Regions from separate parts of the Paenibacillus sp. AN1007 genome, predicted to be linked through region 2. Evidence: predicted binding sites of a transcription regulator. Region 2 holds the regulator's gene; the other holds the start of a gene.

Region 1 (7,970 bases), 1.0 Mb from region 2:
TTTCAGTACCATCAAGGATGTCATGGTTTACGTTGTAAACGATCGTTTTCATATCGCCAGTAGCTGGTGCGGAGATAACAACTTTCTTAGCTCCACCTTTCAAGTGTTTCTCAGCTGCTTCTTTCGTTGTGAAGAAACCAGTACATTCCAGAACGATATCTACACCCAGGTCTCCCCAAGGCAGTTCTTCAGGATTGCGGTTAGCCAGTACTTTAACTTCTTTGCCGTTCACTTTGAAGAAGCCGTCGTGTACTTCAACATCGCCATCGAAGCGACCTTGAGTTGTATCATATTTGAGCAAATGAGCCAGCATTTTAGCGTCAGTCAAGTCGTTGATTGCTACAACTTCAATGCCCTCTACATTTTGAATACGGCGGAATGCCAAGCGACCAATACGTCCAAAACCGTTAATACCTACTTTAATCATGAGTAAGTTCCTCCCAAGTTTTGATTTAATTTTTTGATAAAACTATATATTCAAGACAGACGGTGAAGTCCGTCAAGACAACAAAATTTGTGTGAAGAAAAAGGTCATCTCTGATGATCAACCTATTCCATTTCAGCGACGATGATTTCGGCCGCAGCCTCATCTATAATCAGAATATCTTCCTGACCGAAACGCAGTACGGAATGAATGGCAGCCGCCTTGCTCTTGCCGCCCGCAATGCCGATCACCACATCAGTGCGTTCGATATCCTGAAGCCGCATACCCAGTGTAAGCATGGTATGTACCACCTCACCCTGACCATTAAAGTAATACCCGAAGGACTCCGATACAGCACCCTGTTCCTGAAGTTCATCGATGATCTCCGGTGCAAGCTTGCGTCTCTTCGCCATCTCCACAGCATCACCAATACCATGGATCACAATGCGTGATTGCCTGATCAGCTGTAAAATCTCCTGAACACCCGGGTCCTGGATCAGTGATTCATAGGCATGGTCACTAAGCAAATCCGGTACATGCAGGAGTTTATACTGGGCTCCTGCCCGCTTTGCCATCGTGGATGCGATCGTATTGGCCTGAATTTCCAGGCTTTCTCCCAGTCCGCCGCGCGCTGGTACAAACCAGACACCCTTAAGCGAAGTAGGTGGTGTGAGTTGTTCAGCGACTTCAGCCGTTGTCGATCCACCCGTAACGGCGACAACGTCGTTGTCACTCATAATACTGCCGAGAGCCTTTGCTCCGGCTCTTCCAAGTTCCCTCTTGGCGTAAGGAGATACGTCCGAATCACCAGGAACGACAACTACCTTTTGCAGACCGTAGGCTTGCTTGATTCGCTCTTCCAGCTCGGATAATCCAAACAGCTCTTTCGCGACAGGTTCTAACTGCTGCAGCAGATTGGAACCCGCCTCACTGATCTTCATACCGGCGCTGTCAATTTCGATAAGTCCCTGAGCCTTTAACAGATCGGTCTCAGCTCTCAGAACCCGCTCGGTCATCTGCATGGAATTGGCTAACGTTCTCCGCCCAATCACATCCGATAACATGATCTGGTGCAGAATTGTATACCTTTTTTTCAAGACATCCATGAGATCAGGCAGAAGCTGCTTTTGCACTTCTAAAATCGTTCGCATGCTTTCCACTCCCGCAAGCTTCTCGCTCCAAGCTTCTTTCATGGCCCTAAAATGTCCCGGGTTAACTTTTTAAGTCCCACGTTCATTCTACCTAAAACTGACGCGATATGCAAGTGTTTCGAATGCTTATTTCGACACGTTCATAGGCTTCTGTACGCGCCTATTTTCACAACCTCTGCTCATGAAGATAAAATACGAGTTTTCACACCATATATAGAAGAAGGACATCGATCTCATCTATATCTTGCATCCTTTATATTTCATATGGCATGTCCAAAACCTCTTATAGCATGTACCTAAACCCAAGCTTTATCCATTCTTAATTATCATGATCATATCCGAAGCAATTCAAACCACCTGCAAAACAGCTTATAGCCCGTATAGAAGAATGATCATTTTATCGACTGCCAAGAAATCTTGCGCCCTTTACTAAAAGCAGCAGCTTGCAATTCACCACTTCATAAGCTATAATCATTATTGCTGTCACATTATTTGCGCCCGTGGTCCAATGGATATGACGTAGGCCTCCGAAGCCTGAGATCCAAGTTCGATTCTTGGCGGGCGCGCCATCAAGTTTTTAACAGCTCATAATGCAATTAACCAACGAAACCGGAAAGGTTTCTTTTTTTTCAAAGTTAGTTTGACTTTCTTTGACTTTTTGTTTGAGATTGTTTATGATGTGGTTAATACGGTAACAGTTTAAGTATAAACACCAATTTAACTTTTACATTTCCGAGGAGGTTTTTCACGTGAGTTATATTCCAATGGTCGTTGAACAGAGCAACCGGGGTGAGCGCGCCTATGATATTTATTCCAGATTGCTGAAGGATCGTATCATTTTTCTTGGCAGCGACGTGAATGACGTTGTGGCGAATGCCATCATGGCACAGATGTTGTTCCTGGCAGCCGAAGATCCGGAGAAAGACATTCACTTATACATCAACAGCCCAGGCGGATCGATCACAGCGGGTATGGCAATCTACGATACAATGCAGTTCATTAAACCGGATGTATCTACAATTTGCGTAGGTATGGCGGCATCCATGGGTGCATTCCTGCTGAATGCCGGTGCAAAAGGCAAACGTTTCGCGCTGCCGAACAGTGAAATTATGATCCACCAACCTCTTGGTGGTGCACAAGGTCAAGCATCGGATATCGAAATCCGTGCACGCCGCATCCTGAAAATGCGCGATACGCTCAACCGCATCATCTCCGAACGTACTGGGCAGCCACTGGAACGCATCGAAAAAGATACAGATCGTGACTACTTCATGAGCGCTGCTGAAGCAGCCGATTACGGTATCATTGATAAAGTAATCCAAAATGTAGGCTCCCAAGGCATCTAATTCGCGGCCTGTAGGCTTGCAGTGTTATCCCGGGGCGGGCTTCACCAATATATGGTGAGCCCGCCCCGCGTTTATGTCTGGCAGTGAGACAGCATCACCACTCGCCACTGGAGTGTGCTGTCTGTACAAATAAGAAGCCCCTTTCACAATATAGTGAGAGGGGCTTCTTATTTATATATTTTGCGAGAAGAAAGAATAAGTGCTGTTAATTGAGCATAGCTTAGACGATTTTACAGCCCACTTACTTACTTACTTGTCGGATGCGGCACTGCCAAATGGTTCAGTACCCTTAGGCAGAATTTCCTTATAAGTGAATTTCATCTCAGGGAAACCTTCGGCGTATGCTGTGTACTCATACAGCTGGAAGAACACCACTACACCAGATGGTGTCACATAGAAGTCCTGATCTTTGTTGAGACCTTTGTAGCCGCTCAAATATCCCGTGTTCGCTTTCAGCTGCTCGCCAACTTTTTTGCTGATGGTTTCACGCATGGATTTGCTGTTTCCAATCACGTCATCCAGCGTCAATTCCTTACCTGTATCGAGTGCAAATGTGTGCCCTGTGCGATACGTCATACCGTGCGCTCCTGCATAGTCCTCGTAACGCTGCGTAATTAGACCCAGCACGCCGTTCTCATTATAAGTCACCACATACGACGTTTCGAATGCATATGGGCGTTTCGCCGTAGCTCCGCCGAATTCAGACGTCTGTTTTTTGAAAGCAGCCGCTGCCTTATCCACCTCATCTTTGAGCACTTTGTTGATTGCCGCTTCAGCCTCTTTGCTCGCCAGTCCGCTCACCTGCGGATACTGAACATCCACCTCCGCGTTTTTAACCGTCATATTTGCTTTTGTTGATTTCACCTTCACGTTGTTCTGCTTCACTTTGCTCAGGGTCAATGTTTTCGTTTTGGCATCCCAGCTGCCCTGCACGCCCAAATAATCTCTCATGGCAGAGAAGGGAATATACAACCGGCCCTGGATCAACTTCGCTTCCACCTGAGGATAAAAACCGTTAATATACACGTTTGGCTGCCCATCCATCAGACTAACGGTCATGGCGTTATTCGCCACGGTAACCGTGTATGACTTCGTTTTGGCATCATATTTCAATGTACCACCCGCCACATCCTTAACCGCTGTCAGTGACACCCAGGTCGAACCACCTTGGAGCAGGCCTTTTTGCGTCAGCGTTTTACCACCTGATTTTAACGTCACCTCAGCTGGTGTAGTTACTTTGGAAGATACGGATGCCGCTTGAACAGATTGGTCCACCCATGCGGTGCTTCCTCCCATAATTACACCTGCTGCCAATAATGCACTCGTCCACTTTTTCCATGTTTTCATCTATAAAAACTCCTCTCTGATATTCCAATAGGTTTATTGCGCATGTAGAAATATAGATTAGATTGCATAGGCCATACGCTTACCTCTTTATTATAATTAACCCTTTTTCGGAAAGGTTTACATCTCCAGTTACAATGTTGATGAAAATCATGCTGAAAAAAATGCAGAAAATGAACATTTTGTCACGAACAAATAGACAAAAACGACACGATTTTCCCCATCATTCTGTTGGCTTTCCGTACGAAGCGCTCGCTCACTTCCTCAAAGTGTGCATGTGCAACAAAAAAGCACTGCCTGAACGGCAGTACTTTTGTCATTATTTTAAAATCTTGATATTTAATCATTTCAAGTCTGCGATGGAGCAGATTTCATTATTTCATCTCATAAGTGATATTCAGAACGGTGCTCACTTTGACCTGACCGGCTTCGATCTGCGTACCTGCGTTAGAATCACTTTCTGATTTGGACATCAAAGCTTCGTTCGCATAGAGCACGGGGACATTAGCGTCTGGCTGACTTACCGAAAGTACTGTGCCGAGCTCGCGTTTAACCGCTTTGGCAATAGCTCCTGCTTTTACATCTGCATTGGCTACAGCCTTGGCAATTACCTCGGATTCGTATCTCTCCGGATTCTCTACCGTGAAGCGTACGTTCTCAATATTGTTAGCTCCCGCCTGGGATGCTGCATCCAGCAGTTCGCCAATCTTGTCCATATCGCGGTATGTCACCGTCAATGTATGATGCGCTGTGTATCCTTTGACTTTTTGTCCATCTTTCTCATTGTACGTGTAGTTCGGCTGCACGTAGAATTGGCTTGTTTGAATATCATCTGCATTGATCTTCCAAGTGTTTTTCAGCAGATTGGTCACTTTTTGAATTTTAGCGGCATTCGCTTTTTGAGCTGATGCTGCAGTCTCGGCTGCGCTGTTCACACCGATCGAGAGATAAGCAATATCCGGCTTCACCTGAATCTCACCTTTACCTACAACATTAATGACATTCTGCTGTACTCCCTGAACTTCTGCTGCATACGCATAGTTTCCAGGAGCAACATACGCTGTCCCTCCGACCAGCAGCGAACTGGCCACAAGCACTGCACCAAACGGTTTCATCCATTGTTTAGCCATTATGATTAGCCTCCTTATTATGTTAACTTCTCAAACTTGAAGCGATTTGATACCTTAACAGACGGGACAAAATCCATAATGTTGCACTTGACGGTGCCGATTATATACAATTTTATGTAAAACGCAAAAAAGCCCCTTGCGGGACTTCTTCATTCGCTCATTCATGTTAACTCTTATTGGTTTTCAAGCTCTTCCTTGCTTACCAGACTAACTAAAGCGTTTACAGCCTGATCGGCATCCGCGCCTTCTGCACTGATCTGGATTTCCGTACCTGTACTGATCGCAAGGCTCATGATTCCCATGATGCTTTTTGCATTCACTTTTTTATCGTCCTTCTCGACGAACACTTCAGATGAGTACTTATTCGCCTCTTGCACGAACAGTGCCGCAGGTCTGGCATGGAGACCCGTTTTCAAACGGACAACTACCGGGTGCTTTGTCATAGAAACTTACCCCCTATTATAAAATCTGGACATTAAATACACAATTATATTTATACAACATTATACCATTAACCGGTGCAGGACACTAGAAGAAAAAACGCAGCCTGCTTCTGCGGGCAGAAAGCAGCTGTCACATTCTCTTCACAAACGGTTAACTGTATCGTTCTGCACGCACTTTCTCAGCCAATTCATCAATTTTCCGCAGTCGATGGTTCACTCCTGATTTGCTCACCGTACCCTTCAGCAATTCGCCAACTTCCTTCAGATTGATATCTGGATGAGCAAGCCTGACCTCTGCTACTTCACGCAGCTTATCCGGCAGCGACTCCAAACCTACTTCCTTCTGCAGTAAACGGATATTGTCAATCTGTCTGACCGCTGCCCCGATCGTCTTGTTCAGATTGGCTGTCTCACAGTTAACGATCCGATTCACCGAATTACGCATGTCCCGCATAATTCGCACATCCTCAAATTTAAACAGGGCCTGGTGAGCTCCAATGATGCTGAGCAGCTCAATGATTTTCTCACCTTCCTTAATGTATAGGATGAATCCTTTTTTCCTTTCTATACACCGGGCATTGAGATGAAATTCATTGGCCAGATCCACTAGGGCCTGGCAGTGCTCCTCATACATCGAGGCGATCTCCAGATGATATGACGAACCTTCCGGGTTATTTACCGATCCTCCTGCCAGAAAGGCACCGCGAAGATATGCCCGTTTACAGCAGTTTTTCTTCAACATCTCTTCGTTAATGCCTGGCGTAAACAGGAACCCTTCGGAAACAATTCGCAGCTCCTTTAAAATCTCCTGAACCATCGTCGGAACACGAACAATATATACATTGTTCTTTTTCAGCCGCATTTTCTTGCGAACCAGCAATTCCGTATGCACTTGAAAATGCTTTTTAAGCAGAGAGTATGCCCTTCTTGCGATCGCAGCATTCTCTGTCGAAATATCCAAGATGACTTTTTTATTCGATAACTGCACCGCACCTAGCATACGGATGAGGGCTGAAAGTTCCGCCTGTTCGCAGCACGCTTCACTCTCGATCATCGTTAATTCTTTTTTGGTTTGTGCTGCAAATGACATGGGACTTCACCTCTTCCGTAACATCCAATTTTGAACCAGCTGATAAATATGATGACTGAGCTTATCAGCATCATGGCGCAGATAGGTTTTGAACAGAACCAGCGTGTCTGCAACAACCTGATACCCTGAGCTTTTAAGTACATTCATATCAAGTACAACCGGTTTTGCACCTTTTTCCGCATATTTATTCTGCACCTGCAGCGGAATATCCCCATTGTTCACGATCACGTAGTCAAAAAGCTGATGCCCAATGTGCTCGTGAACAGCCTTAAGATGATCACTTACCGTATAATTATCGGTTTCACCTGGCTGTGTCATTACGTTGCAGATAAACATCTTCACTGCATCTGCCTCCACAACTGCTTCTGCCAGTTTGGGCACAAGCAAATTCGGAAGGATACTTGTATAGAGACTGCCTGGGCCAATCAGAATCGCATCAGCCTGGCGTATTGCCTCTACAGCCTCTGGCAACGGCTCCACGTGATCCGGTTCAAGGAAAACGCGTTTAATGCGTCCGCCGGCTTCCGGGATTTTGGACTCGCCTGTAACAATCGATCCATCCTCCATCTCGGCATGCAGCACAACAGCCTGACCTGCTGCAGGAAGTACCTGACCCCTAACGGCAAACACGCGGCTAAGCTCCCGCACAGCGGTTACAAAGTCGCCTGATATATCCGTCATTGCAGCCAGTATTAAATTCCCCAGGCTGTGGCCTGCAAGCCCCGCGCCTGTGTTGAAACGATATTTTAACATGTCCGAAAGCAGTGGTTCAACATCTGCCAGCGCGGTAAGCACGTTACGAATGTCGCCTGGAGGCGGCATTTGCAACTCACTGCGCAGGATGCCTGAACTCCCACCGTCATCTGCAACCGTAACAATGGCCGTGATATCCATCGGTTTTTCCTTCAAACCGCGCAGCATCACGGATAACCCGGTTCCACCGCCCATTACAACGATTCTCGGACGTTCTCTACGTGGTCCGGCCTCTTTCATACCTTCACCCTCTTCAATGACGGTCCCGGTCAGCGTCGCGATGGCTTAC
Region 2 (7,970 bases):
TCGATCACTTCTTGCTCCGTCTGTCCAAGTGTAATCTGGTTGGAGATCTGGAACAGGTTGCCCATCGCCTCACTGCCTTCACCGTAAATCCCACGCACCGTTAATCCCACTTGGGATACAGCGCTGAGAATACGACCGATCTGCTGGGTCATGACGAGTGCGGGAAGATGCATCATGACTGATGCTCTTACACCTGTGCCCACGTTTGTTGGGCAGCTGGTCAGATAACCTCTGCGATCATCAAAGGCATAATCCACGTGCGCTTCAAATGCATCATCTATAGCGGAAGCTTTCTCCCAGGCTTCTTTTACCTGGAACCCCGGATAGAGGCACTGGATACGCAGATGATCCTCTTCATTAATCATAATACTTACCGATTCATCTTCACTGAGGATTACGGCCCCGTTTCTCGATTCATTCGCAAGATTCGGACTGATCAGATGTTTCTCCACCAGCACACGCTTGTCGAGTTCGTCGATATCCGTCAGATCGAGTGTAGTAAAATCTCCAAAGGCGTGTACGTCATCGTACTGAAGTACTTCGCTCAGCTTATTCAGCACCTCTTCCGATTGCTCACCCGAAGCCAGCATGGGAAACGGGATATGCTGAAGATTACGTGCAATCCGGACACGGCTGCTGATGACAATCTCAGAATCAGCCGCATCGCTGCGCATCCAGTCACTGAGCGCCTTCTCTGTAAAGCGCAGATTAGGCATTATGCTTCCCTCCTACTCATGACAAACTTTACTCCTGAGCTATTCCTTTTTCAAGTTCCCTGATTTGGTCACGTATCTGAGCAGCCTCTTCAAATTCTTCTTGAGCAATGCTCTGCTGCAGATGCTGCTTCAGATCGGCGATCTGCCGTTTCACTTTGATACGTCCACCTGCTCTGGCAGGAACTTTACCTACATGTGATGTACTGCCATGCACTCGTTTGAATAACGGGTCCAGGCGGCTGTCAAAATATTTGTAACAGGAACTGCAGCCAAAACGGCCGATTTTACTGAACTGGGCATAGGTCATGCCGCATTCTTCACACTGCAGCGCCTTGGCAGGTGCTGCACTTTTGCCTGCCGGATCAAAATCAAGCAGACCGGACAACAGATTGTGAATCGAAAATCCTCCTGCTGTTCCAGGAATCATCTCGCCCTTCTCACGGGCACATGACTCACAGATATGGAATTCCGTCTTCTCTCCATTTACAATTTTCGTAAAATGCAGTGTAGCCGGACGTTTATTACATTCTTGGCACAGCATATAGATGTACCTCCTTTGATCCCGATAGTTTTCATTTACCGAGCAAAGATATTAGCATCGCCTTCAACATTCTGGCACGAATTTGATCCCGGTAAGGAAGTTTGACCATTAGAACCTCTCTCGACACAGCTGCACGCATCAAACCGGCTTCCCGCTTGCTTAAAAAACGCGCTTCTTCCAGTTGATAGATCAGCCCTTCAGCAGCAGTCTGTCCAATCTCCTCACCAATACTATGATGCAGATGATTATGCAGTGCTGATTGGGCAGGCAATTCAATGCGCTGTATGCGAACATATCCACCGCCGCCGCGTTTACTCTCTACCAGGTAACCTTTTTCAAGAGTAAAACGGGTGCTGATGACATAATTGATCTGGGAAGGTACACATGAAAACTGATCTGCCAGATCATTACGCTGAATTTCAATCATTCCTTCGGGACTTTCATGCAAAATACCCTTCAGATATCGTTCGATAATATCAGAGATATTACGCATCCAATCATCCTCCACTGTCTGAAACGTTAAGTCAATAAGGACCTGCACGCCCCCACAGAGTACACCTTCTCCACCCATTTAACCATTCAGAGAAACAGCGAATCTTGCTGACTGAGGTGCTAAACAGGAGAACAAAGGAAGCACGAAGGTCCTTTAATATCCCTTGATCTTCCAAATGACTTGTATCCGAAATACGATACTTTTCATTCATTAGAGAGCAGTAAGAGAGCGCGACATCCTGTCATAGGTGAAATCATTATTATTCAGCCTTCAGTTGACTTTGACTTTCTTTGACTTTATATACATTATAGCATATTTTACTGGTTTGCCAAGTGGGGGCACTATTCATTTTTTACGATTTTACACGAAATATTCGCCTGACACAAAAAAACCTCTCCCAAATGTCAGGAGAAGTCTGATTGTCTTACGATTACCCTCTGAATCTGCCCGGTCTAATCCGGCTGAACAATATACCTCTTAGAAAAAATCAAGCAAATAGGTTTCACGCTCCGGAACCGCCTTCTCCAGCGCTTGGACCGCGGCAGCTGGTCCTTCCAGTCTGCCGATCTGGGCCATCTCTGCCGGTCTGCGATATCCCATTAATACCGCCGTGAGCGATTGAATGTTCAGGCGAAGCGTCTGATCTTCCTGACCAACATGCTCTGATCCGGACTTTTTCCATATCGAAGCTGTTCCGTTCATTGCCACATTCAATTCCCATACCCCTTCATTCCAAGGAGCATAGGCATCCTCAACCTCAAGCAAAATCTGTACAGGTGAGTCCTGGCTTGCAAAAGGGTACTGCGAAATGAACTGCTCCACACTTACGATTCGCGCCATAAAGTATGGTACAATCTCCTGCTGGATCCGAGGATTGTCCAATTGAAAAGCAAGCATATCCCGTGCAGGTGCCTGCAAAGTCACTTCATCAACCATGGAATCATGATTAGATATGAATGTCCATAGTCCTTGTCTCGCCTCTTCGTTGAGATGAATCATCTCACCAATTGTAAATTTGCCTTCCTTAACTTCGTAAAGTACATATCCCTGTGGTACACCCGTCTCGTCAAAGTAAACAGCCCGCTGGCTTCCTTTTTTGACATAAACTGAATTCGTCCACCAAGCGTCATCACGATTCAACGTTCCGTTGTAACGCGCTGCATAGACATTGTATACCTGCTTCAATACAGCAAGCTCGGGATTATTTCGTTTAATCACACCTGGCGTCTGTTTTTTAGCTGGCAGTTGGGAAGTCGTCAGTTTGTATTTCTTATATTCAACGTAGGTTTCCCATCCATACTTCCGATAGAACGCAAATGCAAACGGATGCAGGAAGGACACACTCTGCTTATTCCGATTCATCTCTTCCAGTGCATACTGCAGCAGTCCTGCTACCCAGCCCTTTCGTCTGTATTCCGGCCAAGTGGCTACACCCGCGATGCCGCCCATCTCAAACGATCTTCCATTTATATAGGTTTGAAAAGGAATAATCTGAAGTTTGGCCCCAACTTGGCCATCTGCATATACACCCAGTACATTGTGTGCAGCAAATTCCTGACGGCGTCTCTCCAGCTGTTCCTCTGTCATCGTGAACTGGAAAGCATATTCGGAAAGAGCCATACATGCCTCATAATCGTCAGTTGTTAATTTGCGAAGTTCCATATGATCCTGCACCTCATTCTCTTGTAGTGTAAGCCCATTTCTTGTGAAAAGGTTATACGATGCTGCTCCATACATTTGAGTTTGTCAGAGGTTACTCATAAAGTCAAACAGGAGATGCATGATGCATCTCCTGAAAAAGATATATAAAATAAAAACCACCACCGAACATCATCGGCAGTGGTTCTTTGCTTGGCGGCGTCCTACTCTCCCAGGACCCTGCGGTCCAAGTACCATCGGCGCTAGAGGGCTTAACGGTCGTGTTCGGGATGGGTACGTGTGGAACCCCTCCGCCATCGCCACCAAACGAGGGTTGGATCGAAGTTGTACTTCTTTCCATTCAGTTGAAACTGAAAACCAACCACACCTTAAGGGATGTACCGATTTTCATTTCACTATTCAGAGTGTTGTTCTCTGAAAACTAGATTCGAAACGAAACTTACGCGACTTAAAACCTGCTATTGGATAAGCCCTCGACCGATTAGTACTGGTCAGCTCCATGCATTGCTGCACTTCCACCCCCAGCCTATCTACCTCGTCGTCTTCAAGGGGTCTTACATACTGGGAAATCTCATCTTGAGGGGGGCTTCACGCTTAGATGCTTTCAGCGCTTATCCCGTCCGTACATAGCTACCCAGCGGTGCTCCTGGCGGAACAACTGGTACACCAGCGGTACGTCCATCCCGGTCCTCTCGTACTAAGGACAGCTCCTCTCAAATTTCCTACGCCCACGACAGATAGGGACCGAACTGTCTCACGACGTTCTGAACCCAGCTCGCGTACCGCTTTAATGGGCGAACAGCCCAACCCTTGGGACCTACTTCAGCCCCAGGATGCGATGAGCCGACATCGAGGTGCCAAACCTCCCCGTCGATGTGGACTCTTGGGGGAGATAAGCCTGTTATCCCCAGGGTAGCTTTTATCCGTTGAGCGATGGCCCTTCCATGCGGTACCACCGGATCACTAAGCCCGACTTTCGTCCCTGCTCGACTTGTAGGTCTCGCAGTCAAGCTCCCTTATGCCTTTGCACTCTTCGAATGATTTCCAACCATTCTGAGGGAACCTTTGGGCGCCTCCGTTACTCTTTAGGAGGCGACCGCCCCAGTCAAACTGCCCACCTGACACTGTCCCCGTACCCGCTTAGGGCACCAGGTTAGAACCTAGATACGATCAGGGTGGTATCCCAACGGTGCCTCCACACAAGCTGGCGCTCATGCTTCAAAGGCTCCCACCTATCCTGTACAGATCGTACCCAAATTCAATATCAAGCTGCAGTAAAGCTCCATGGGGTCTTTCCGTCTTGTCGCGGGTAACCTGCATCTTCACAGGTATTAAAATTTCACCGGATCTCTCGTTGAGACAGCGCCCAAGTCGTTACGCCATTCGTGCGGGTCAGAATTTACCTGACAAGGAATTTCGCTACCTTAGGACCGTTATAGTTACGGCCGCCGTTTACTGGGGCTTCGGTTCACAGCTTCGGATTGCTCCTAACCACTCCCCTTAACCTTCCAGCACCGGGCAGGCGTCAGCCCGTATACTTCGCCTTACGGCTTCGCACAGACCTGTGTTTTTGCTAAACAGTCGCTTGGGCCTTTTCACTGCGGCCCCCTCGTGCTATTCACACTACCGGGGCACCCCTTCTCCCGAAGTTACGGGGTCATTTTGCCGAGTTCCTTAACGAGAGTTCTTCCGCGCGCCTTAGAATTCTCTTCTCGCCTACCTGTGTCGGTTTGCGGTACGGGCACCTTCATCTGGCTAGAGGCTTTTCTTGGCAGTGTGAGATCATGACCTTCGCTACTGTAATTTTCACTCCCCATCACAGCTCAGCCTTACGATGTGCGGATTTGCCTACACATCAGCCTTACTGCTTGGACAGACATCCATCAGTCTGCGTCACTACCCTACTGCGTCCCCCCATCGCTCGTAACGATTTACGGTGGTACAGGAATTTCGACCTGTTGTCCTTCGACTACGCCTTTCGGCCTCGCCTTAGGTCCCGACTTACCCTGAGCGGACGAGCCTTCCTCAGGAACCCTTAGGCTTTCGGCGGATCAGATTCTCACTGATCTTTTCGTTACTCATACCGGCATTCTCACTTGTATAATGTCCAGCGCTCCTTACGGTACACCTTCAACCCTTATACAACGCTCCCCTACCCCTGGATCGACTTCACTCCAGCTTCGAAGTCCTGTGTTTATCCCCTGAGAAACATTTGGTCTTCCAAGATTTCAAACCTTGTTAGACAAAAATGTCCTTGTGGTAAACACCGCCTCAAAGAAGCAGTGAAGTCGATCCAAGCCATAGCTTCGGTGGTGTGTTTAGCCCCGTTACATTTTCGGCGCAGAGTCACTCGACCAGTGAGCTATTACGCACTCTTTCAATGATGGCTGCTTCTAAGCCAACATCCTGGTTGTCTGTGCAACTCCACATCCTTTCCCACTTAACACACACTTGGGGACCTTAGCTGATGGTCTGGGCTGTTTCCCTTTTGACAATGGATCTTAGCACTCACTGTCTGACTCCCGGAAGTAAGTCTATGGCATTCGGAGTTTGACTGAGCTTGGTAACCCTTGCGGGCCCCGCACCCAATCAGTGCTCTACCTCCACGACTCTGTTTTCCGAGGCTAGCCCTAAAGCTATTTCGGGGAGAACCAGCTATCTCCGAGTTCGATTGGAATTTCTCCGCTACCCCCACCTCATCCCCGCACTTTTCAACGTGCGTGGGTTCGGGCCTCCAGTGCGTGTTACCGCACCTTCACCCTGGACAGGGGTAGATCACCCGGTTTCGGGTCTACGTCCACGTACTATGTCGCCCTATTCAGACTCGCTTTCGCTGCGGCTCCGGCTCTTCACCTTAACCTTGCACGGGAACGTAACTCGCCGGTTCATTCTACAAAAGGCACGCCATCACCCTGTTGACGAACAAGTTCGCAACATAGGGCTCTGACTTTTTGTAAGCACACGGTTTCAGGTTCTATTTCACTCCCCTTCCGGGGTGCTTTTCACCTTTCCCTCACGGTACTGCTTCACTATCGGTCGCTAGGAAGTATTTAGCCTTGGCAGATGGTCCTGCCGGATTCATACGGGGTTTCACGTGCCCCGCACTACTCGGGATCCGTCTCGGAGAGAATCAACTTTCAATTACAGGGCTTTTACCTTCTTTGGCGGGCCTTTCCAGACCTCTTCGTTTAACTGACTCCTTTGTAACTCCATGTGAGACGTCCCACAACCCCAAAGAGCAAGCTCTCTGGTTTGGGCTTCTCCGCGTTCGCTCGCCGCTACTGACGGAATCACTATTGTTTTCTCTTCCTCAGGGTACTTAGATGTTTCAGTTCCCCTGGTATGCCTCTGCACAACCTATGTATTCAGTTGTGAGTAACTGGATATTACCCCAGCTGGGTTTCCCCATTCGGACATCCCCGGATCAAAGCTTGCTTACAGCTCCCCGAGGCAGTATCGTTGTTCGCCACGTCCTTCATCGGCTCCTAGCGCCTAGGCATCCTCCGTGTGCTCTTAGCAGCTTAACCAGATTGCTCCGGTTTCGTTTGCTCGCTTCCCTTGTTTTGCTTACGCAAAGCCAAAAGTCGCTCCCATCCGATACCATCGCAATTGCATTTAACTACCTTATATACACTTTCACTTGTTGACACAAGTTCAGCTCGGATGATTGTTGTTCGGTTGCTTGAACCGATCCAGCATTCATCCCTAAAAGGAATGTTCTAATTCGCGTTTGTTTCGTTTCGATATCTAGTTTTCAAAGAACACAACAAATAGATGAAATTGTTTGGTGGAGCCAAGCGGGATCGAACCGCTGACCTCCTGCTTGCAAGGCAGGCGCTCTCCCAGCTGAGCTATGGCCCCTCAAATTCCATCAAAACTGAACAAATGGAGTAGCAACTTGATACTGCTTGCAGGTCCATTGAACCTGCATATTTGAATGTCTTCGTTGCAGAAGACGATTCTCCATAGAAAGGAGGTGATCCAGCCGCACCTTCCGATACGGCTACCTTGTTACGACTTCACCCCAATCATCTATCCCACCTTCGGCGGCTGGCTCCTTGCGGTTACCCCACCGACTTCGGGTGTTATAAACTCTCGTGGTGTGACGGGCGGTGTGTACAAGACCCGGGAACGTATTCACCGCGGCATGCTGATCCGCGATTACTAGCAATTCCGACTTCATGCAGGCGAGTTGCAGCCTGCAATCCGAACTGAGACCGGCTTTTTAGGATTGGTTCCACCTCGCGGCTTCACTGCCCGTTGTACCGGCCATTGTAGTACGTGTGTAGCCCAGGTCATAAGGGGCATGATGATTTGACGTCATCCCCACCTTCCTCCGGTTTGTCACCGGCAGTCACCTTAGAGTGCCCACCCGAAGTGCTGGCAACTAAGATCAAGGGTTGCGCTCGTTGCGGGACTTAACCCAACATCTCACGACACGAGCTGACGACAACCATGCACCACCTGTCTCAACTTTCCCCGAAGGGCACCTAACGCATCTCTGCCTCGTTAGTTGGATGTCAAGACCTGGTAAGGTTCTTCGCGTTGCTTCGAATTAAAC

The links. The regulator CtsR, encoded in region 2, represses protease genes until heat stress. The targets are predictions, from matches to a motif close to ATGGTCAATAAAGGTCAAACA.
Region 1: the regulator CtsR is predicted to act here: its motif matches at 2,213-2,233, upstream of clpP (ATP-dependent Clp endopeptidase proteolytic subunit ClpP).

What each region holds. Positions count from the first base shown of each region.
Region 1 covers NZ_CP159992.1:5,618,777-5,626,746, forward strand. Annotated here, with positions in the region: gene gap (type I glyceraldehyde-3-phosphate dehydrogenase) at 1-427, opposite strand, end outside; gene ABXS70_RS25260 (sugar-binding domain-containing protein) at 550-1,575, opposite strand; tRNA gene ABXS70_RS25265 (tRNA-Arg) at 2,070-2,144, shown strand; gene clpP (ATP-dependent Clp endopeptidase proteolytic subunit ClpP) at 2,325-2,921, shown strand; gene ABXS70_RS25275 (stalk domain-containing protein) at 3,171-4,268, opposite strand; gene ABXS70_RS25280 (SIMPL domain-containing protein) at 4,640-5,395, opposite strand; gene ABXS70_RS25285 (HPr family phosphocarrier protein) at 5,569-5,838, opposite strand; gene whiA (DNA-binding protein WhiA) at 5,990-6,928, opposite strand; gene ABXS70_RS25295 (YvcK family protein) at 6,935-7,921, opposite strand; gene rapZ (RNase adapter RapZ) at 7,935-7,970, opposite strand, start outside.
Region 2 covers NZ_CP159992.1:1,048-9,017, reverse strand. Annotated here, with positions in the region: gene ABXS70_RS00040 (protein arginine kinase) at 1-716, opposite strand, end outside; gene ABXS70_RS00035 (UvrB/UvrC motif-containing protein) at 745-1,257, opposite strand; gene ABXS70_RS00030 (CtsR family transcriptional regulator) at 1,289-1,750, opposite strand; gene ABXS70_RS00025 (GNAT family N-acetyltransferase) at 2,228-3,412, opposite strand; rRNA gene rrf (5S ribosomal RNA) at 3,600-3,716, opposite strand; rRNA gene ABXS70_RS00015 (23S ribosomal RNA) at 3,871-6,936, opposite strand; tRNA gene ABXS70_RS00010 (tRNA-Ala) at 7,195-7,270, opposite strand; rRNA gene ABXS70_RS00005 (16S ribosomal RNA) at 7,379-7,970, opposite strand, start outside.